Regions from separate parts of the Streptomyces ambofaciens ATCC 23877 genome, predicted to be linked through region 1. Evidence: riboswitches for the same ligand, from Rfam matches in the RefSeq annotation. Region 1 holds a riboswitch; each other region holds the start of a gene.
The links. Region 1 has a riboswitch for cyclic di-AMP ahead of SAM23877_RS06055 (C40 family peptidase). Riboswitches for the same ligand answer to the same signal wherever they lie in the genome.
Positions count from the first base shown of each region.

Region 2: another riboswitch for cyclic di-AMP. It lies ahead of SAM23877_RS30485 (M23 family metallopeptidase); the one in region 1 lies ahead of SAM23877_RS06055 (C40 family peptidase).
Region 3: another riboswitch for cyclic di-AMP. It lies ahead of SAM23877_RS14830 (LysM peptidoglycan-binding domain-containing protein); the one in region 1 lies ahead of SAM23877_RS06055 (C40 family peptidase).

Region 1 is NZ_CP012382.1:1,353,830-1,356,021, reverse strand. It holds gene SAM23877_RS06060 (ATP-binding protein) at 1-229, shown strand, start outside; gene SAM23877_RS06055 (C40 family peptidase) at 455-928, opposite strand; cyclic di-AMP (ydaO/yuaA leader) riboswitch at 932-1,154, opposite strand; gene SAM23877_RS06050 (hypothetical protein) at 1,446-1,754, opposite strand; gene SAM23877_RS06045 (ATP-dependent Clp protease proteolytic subunit) at 1,761-2,192, opposite strand, start outside.
Region 2 is NZ_CP012382.1:6,925,044-6,927,235, forward strand. It holds gene SAM23877_RS30480 (tyrosine-protein phosphatase) at 1-709, opposite strand, end outside; cyclic di-AMP (ydaO/yuaA leader) riboswitch at 1,134-1,293, shown strand; gene SAM23877_RS30485 (M23 family metallopeptidase) at 1,296-2,192, shown strand, end outside.
Region 3 is NZ_CP012382.1:3,343,608-3,345,799, forward strand. It holds gene eno (phosphopyruvate hydratase) at 1-194, opposite strand, end outside; gene SAM23877_RS14830 (LysM peptidoglycan-binding domain-containing protein) at 476-1,204, opposite strand; cyclic di-AMP (ydaO/yuaA leader) riboswitch at 1,208-1,374, opposite strand; gene SAM23877_RS14835 (transglycosylase family protein) at 1,557-2,192, opposite strand, start outside.

The DNA.
Region 1 (2,192 bases):
CTTCCCCAAGCGCCTGCCCGCCGCGGTCCAGCAGGACAACGGCCGAGGCATGGTGATCATCCGCTGGCTCACGGCGGAGTGCGGGGGCAGGCTGAGGGTGCGGCCCACGCGCGAGGGCGGCAAGACCGTCTCCATCGAACTGCCCTGGACGCCGCCCGGCCGTCCGGCGGTCGCCGAACCGGCCACGGCCGTGGGAGGGGCGGCGGGAGAGCAGAAGCCTTCGCGGTGAGGTGCCGTCGGCGACCGGCGCGCTGCGGCCGGCGCGCTGCGCCCTGGCCCGGCGCGCGCTGCGGCTGGCGCCCTGCGTCCGGCACGCCGTCGGCTGTGGCGCACCGTCGCCCCCGGTGCGCCGTGGCGCGGTTCCTCCCGCGCCGGGCGGCGGTGCGCGCGACGCCGGGGCCACGCGACCCGAGGGGGTGACGGCGGAACAGGCGCCGTCACCCCCTCGGGCGGGCTACTTGACCCGGCCGTACCAGACGCTGCCGGTCCAGATCTTCTGCAGGCGCACCACGTCCCCGGTCTTCGGAGCGTGCCAGATCTTGTTCTTCCCGGCGTAGATGCCGACGTGGTAGACGCTGCGGCCCGAGTGGAAGAAGACCAGATCCCCGGCCTTGCGGCTCTTGGAGGAGATGTGCCGGGTCTTGTTGTACTGCTGGGCCGCGGTGCGCGGAAGCTTCTTGCCGGCCTTCTTGAACGAGTACAGCGTCAGGCCGGAGCAGTCGAACCTGCCTGGTCCGACGGCGCCATATTTGTAGGGCGCACCTTTCTTGGAGGCCGCGATCTTGAGAGCCTTCGTCGCGTGGCTCGCCGCGGCGGCCTCGGAGGCGACGCCGGGGACCACCACGGAACCGCCCACGGCGGCGAGGGTGAGAGCCGAGGCCGTACCGGCACGGGCCATCAGCGACGGGACACGATTGAGCGCAGACATGCGCAACCCTTCGTCAGCCGCCTGTGAAGGATGACCTGTCGGATTCGGGCTGGCGAAGATGCCCGGCCGCACGGATGCGGCTTCACCCCAAGGGCTGCTCGGTCCGGCGCCTGACTCGCGCAGGCGGTCGTTCCGGCGACCCGTCGTGCTCGGGTCCTCCACTCCTGCCGATCCACTCCTGTCGACCGGTCGTCCGGGCGGCGGCAGGATTCGGCGTCCGCTCGGACCGCCCCGCCGCTGCGGCGGGGGCTTGTCGTCAGTCACGGATCTTGTCTCGCCCCGCGCGGAAATCCCAATGGAACGTGGCTTTTGTGTTGTTACTCACCACTCACCCGTTCGGGTGGACGGCTATGCGTTCGAGTCGTGCCCGGCCGCGGTGGCGACGCCGGGACCAGCGGCGGAGTGGCTCGTTCCGCCGCTTGGGCAGGCGTGTTGCGCAACCGCGGACGGTCGGACATTTCTGGTGTTCCTACGCCGAAAGGGGGTAAGCCGTTTGGTGCGTTTCGAGCCGGGTGGCTCAACTGTCCACAGACGGCGGCAGGCTGACGCGCGCCGTCCGCCGTTCACCGTCCAGGACACGCAGCGCCCGGGCCAGGGTGGCCGCGTGCAGTTCCGTCTCACCCCTGCGGTGCATCAGGGCCAGCGCGTCGCGCAGGGCGGTCGCCTTGCCGACCAGCGCCTGGGCGGCCCGCAGGCCGCGGTAGGTGTCGCCGTCCCGGGCCGGGTTGATGCGCCCGAGGAGATCGACGACCTCGAGGTAACGGTCGATCAGCTCGGCCTCGGCGCGGGTGAGGGCGGGCAGCGGAGGCAGTTCCGGCGGCAGCATGGCGGCTCACCTGGCGCCGGGCGTGGCGGGCGTCGCCCCGCGGCCGGGCACGATGTGATCCACCAGGCCGTGGTCCAGGGCCTGTCGGGCGTCAAGGATCGTCTCCCGCTCGATGTCCGCGGTCACCTGCTCGGGGGTGCGGCCGGTGTGTCGTACGAGAAGTTCCTCGAGGCGGGTGCGGATGCGGGTCGACTCGTCGGCCCGCACGGCGAGGTCGTCGGTGCGCCCCTCCACCGTCTCGATGAGCGAGGGTTGACGGAGCATCACGCGCGCGCCCGGCAACACGGCCCGCCTGCCCGGCGTGCCCGCCGCCAGCAGCACCGCGGCGGCCGTGCCGGCCTGCCCCAGGCACGTCGTCTCCACGTCGCAGGAGACGTGGCGCATCGTGTCGTAGATCGCCGTCATGGCGGTGAAGGAGCCGCCGGGTGAGTTGACGTA
Region 2 (2,192 bases), 5.6 Mb from region 1:
TCTGCTCGACGGTCTCGAAGGCCGCCGCGAGGTACTCGGCGCGCGCGTCGAACAGGGGGCTGAGCAGCTCCATGACCTCGGGGGAGTAGGCGGAGGCGGCGGTGCTGCTGCGACGCACCTTGTAGCGGCGGTGCGTGGCGTTCGACTTCAGGTAGTCCTCGACGATGGCGTCCCGCTCGACGCCCAGGGCGAGGAGGGTGATCGCGATCGACAGGCCCGCGCGGTCCTTGCCGGCCGCGCAGTGCATCAGCGCCGGGACGCTGTCCTCGGCGAGCGCGTGCAGCACCCGCGAGTGCTCCGCCGTGCGCTCCTTGATGATCAGGCGGTAGGAGCCGATCATCCGCTCGGCACCCTTGTCGCCGGCCAGGATCTCGCGCAGCTGGTCCAGGTCGCCGTCGCGGACCATCTTCCAGAACTCGGCACCGTCGGCCGGGTCGCTCAGCGGCAGGTTCACATTGCGCACGCCCGGCAGCTCGACGTCCGGGCCCTCGAGCTTCTGGTCGGCCGCGTTGCGGAAGTCGAAGATCGTGTGCAGGCCCAGCGAGGCCAGGAACGCGGCGTCCCCTCCGGTGGCGTGCGCCAGGTGACCGCTGCGGAACAGCACTCCCTGTCGTACCCGCCGTCCGTCCACGGTCGGCAGGCCGCCCACGTCACGGAAGTTGCGCACACCGGCCAGCTCGGGTTCGGTCGACGGGACCTGCTGCGTCACGGGGGCTCCTCCCACTCCGCCCCGTCGGCGCTGCTCGCCGCCGGGCTCCACTCGAAGATACGGCACGGGCCTGCGCCTCCGGGTGCCGGGACGTCCGACAGTGGACCATCTGGGCCTTCTGTCCGTATTGGTGCCTTAGTCCCAACTCGCTCTGAAATAAAAGGGGCTGGAGGGACGGCGCGTGAGCAGCGTCATATCCGTGACGGTGCGTTGCCCGTCATGTTCACGTAATTCCGCCGGTTTTCAAGGACGTTTGCCCGAACCGGTGCCCCGCGAATCGACGGAGGGTGACCGGTGATTCCCATAAAGGATCAATCGGAACACCGGCCGAGGGAACCCCACGCTTGTCGCTGCGCGTCCTGGTCGCTTACGTTCACCACCGATCCGGACGGAACGCCTAATCCTGCCGCCGACCGGAGCCCGCACTCATCGACCACCCGTACACGGCAGGAGCGGGGGACCCACAGGTAAGACTGCCTGTTCCGGTTCCCGGAACGGCTTGGGGTTAAGCCGCGTCCCGACGCGGCCGGGCATCTCCAGCTCGCACCCGACAGCTCACCTCGCAGGCGCCGGAGAGGAATTCGCCATGCCCGCGAAGGGTAAGCACCGCCGTACCAGGGCCATGCGCCTGACCCGCACCATCGCCGTCGCCGGAACCGGCGGCGCCGCGCTCGCGCTCCCGCTGATGGGCGCCGCCGGGGCCCACGCCGCTCCCGCGCAGTCCGTTTCCGAGCACTCCGTGCAGTCCGTCGCGACGTCGGCGAAGAAGGCCGCCGGTGCGGAGAAGAACGGGGACTCGCGGACGTACACCGTCAAGAGCGGTGACTACCTCTCGAAGATCGCCGACGAGCAGGACGTCGACGGCGGCTGGAAGAAGCTCTACGCCGACAACCGCGAGGTCGTCGGTTCGGACCCGTCGCTGATCCACCCCGGTCTGAAGCTCGCCGTCGCCGGACAGGCCGCCAAGTCCTCGGCCCCGTCCTCCTCCGCCGCGTCGGAGAAGCCGGCGGCCGAGAAGCCCGCCGCGGCCGAGAAGCCCGCCCCCGCGAAGGCCGAGTCGGCCGAGCAGTCCTCGGACGCCGCGAAGAGCTCCGCCGACTCCTCGAACACGAGCGCCCAGTCCGCCGGCACCGGCAGCGGCTTCGCCTCGCCCGTCCCGAGCGGCACCCTGGGCACCCCGTACCACCAGACGGGCAGCATGTGGTCCAGCGGCTACCACACCGGTACGGACTTCGTCGTCCCGACCGGCACCTCCCTCAAGGCCGTCGGCGCGGGCACCGTCGTCTCCGCGGGCTGGGGCGGCGCCTACGGCAACCAGGTCGTCATCCAGCTCGCCGACGGCCACTACGCCCAGTACGCCCACCTCTCCTCGCTCTCCGTCTCCGCGGGCCAGTCCGTGACGGCGGGTCAGCAGGTCGGCCTCTCGGGTGCCACCGGCAACGTGACCGGACCGCACCTGCACTTCGAGATCCGCACCACCCCG
Region 3 (2,192 bases), 2.0 Mb from region 1:
TCGACGCCCTTGCCCAGGTAACGGCCCGGGTCGCCGTCACGGAGTTCGATGGCCTCGAAGGCGCCGGTGGAGGCGCCGGAGGGAACGGCGGCACGACCCGTGCTGCCGTCGTCGAGGCCGACCTCGACCTCGACCGTGGGGTTGCCTCGGGAGTCCAGGATTTCCCGGGCTACGACGACGTCGATGGACGGCACGAGCATCTCCTTCTTCAATGTGACGCTTCGGTGTGACGCGCGGGTCCACAGGACCGCAGCGGCTCTGCGGGACCGAGCCTAACCGGCTCCGGGCGATCGGCCAGCCGATCGCCCACCCGCTGGACAGAACCGAGAGTAAATTGTTTCCGAACGGAACAAAGACGTTTCCGGAAACACCCGCGGTTCCGGGGAGGAAGCGCGGGCGGGCCCGGGGCGTGAAAAACCCGTCCCGGCGCGTACGGGGGAACACGCGCCGGGACGGGAGCAGGCGGGGCCGCCGCTTACTTCAGGTGCAGCTGCTGGCCCGGGTAGATCAGGTCGGCCTCGTCGACGATGTCGTCGTTGAGCTTGAACAGCTTGGCCCAGCCGCCCTTGACGTCGTGCTCCTGGGCGATCGAGCTGAGGGTGTCACCCTTGACGACCTTGTACTCGCCGTCGCCCTTCTCGACCTTCTCGCCGGTCGGGGTGGTGACGGTCTTCTTCTCGGCCGGCTTCTCGGCGGCCGGGCGCTCCTCGGAGCGGGAGGCCTTCTGCTCGGCGGAGCGGTCGGCGGTGGAGCCGCTGCTCTGGCTCTGCGAGCCCTCGGAGCTGGCGGAGCCGCTGTCCTGGCTCTCGCCGGAGCCGCCACCGGTGTACGCGGCACCCGAAAGGCCGGTGCCGCAGACCGGCCAGGCACCCTTGCCCTGGCCCGCGAGCACCTTCTCGGCGATCTCGATCTGCTGCGCCTTGCTCGCCTGGTCGGCGGTCGAGGCGTACTGCGTACCGCCGTAGCCGGCCCAGGTGGAGGCGGAGAACTGCAGACCGCCGTAGTAGCCGTTGCCCGTGTTGATGGACCAGTTGCCGCCGGACTCGCACTGGGCGACGGCGTCCCACTCGGAGGCGGTGGCGGCGGAGGCGTTGCCGGCCGCCATCAGCGGGGCGGCGACGGCGGCACCGGTGACACCGGCGACGGCGATGACACGGGTGGCCTTGGACGGGCGACGGTGCTTGCCCTTGCCGGAAAACAGCATGGTTGATCCCCTCACCGACGCCTGCGAGGTGAGCTGTCGGGTTCGGGCCGGTTGAGTTGCCCGGCCGGGTTCCTCACGGAACTCGGCTCCACCCCTAGCCGCTCCGGCTCAACTGCCCGGTGCGGCACTTACCTTGGGTCCCCCGCTCCTGCCTTCGGCGCTTGACGCGACGACTGTTCCCGGACGGCCGCTGGCAGGATTCGGCGTTGCGGCAGCCGGGGCCCGCGATGGCGAGCGGTCACGACCGTAGACACGCGCTCCGCGGATTTTCAAAGACGATCACGGCTTCTGAGACCTATATCTCACGTGATCCAAAACGGACATACGTCCCGAACCATGACGCGAACTGCCCCTACTTTTCGCCTGATTCGCCCACGACCGTGAGCGTCTGACCGGGCAGGATGTGGTCCGGGTCGGTGCCGACGACCTCCTTGTTGCCGACGTACAGCGAGCGCCACCCGCCGTCGACCTCAAGGGAGTCGGCGATGCCCCAGAGGCTGTCGCCGGAACGGACGGTGTACGAGCCGTCCACGAGCCCTCGCGCCTCGTCCTCACCGCGCGAGGCGTGCCGCCCCGACGCGTCGGACCCGCGGCCCTCCGCCACCCCTTCCTCGGCCCGGTCGCCGCGGTGCTTGCCCACACCGGATCCCGCGGTGTCGGTGAGGGACGAAGAGCCCTCACTCTGCCCCGCCTTGTCCGTTTCGTCGCCCTTGGTGGTGGCCGTGGACGGCCTGTCGGACTCCTGCGGGTCGACGGTCGCCGATGGGCCGTTTCCGGCCGTCGTGTCGGACTTGGCCGATTCGTCCGCGTCGGCCGACGGGGAGTCAGGCGTCGCCGAGCGCGTGGCCGAAGGCGACCCCCCGGAGGTCCGCCCCGACGCCTCGGCCGAACCGGAGGATCCGGCCGACCCGGTGCCGGAGCTCCCGGGCGTCTCGGACGCGGTCGGCGCCCCCGAGCCGTCCGGCGCCTGCGACGAGCCCTCACCCGC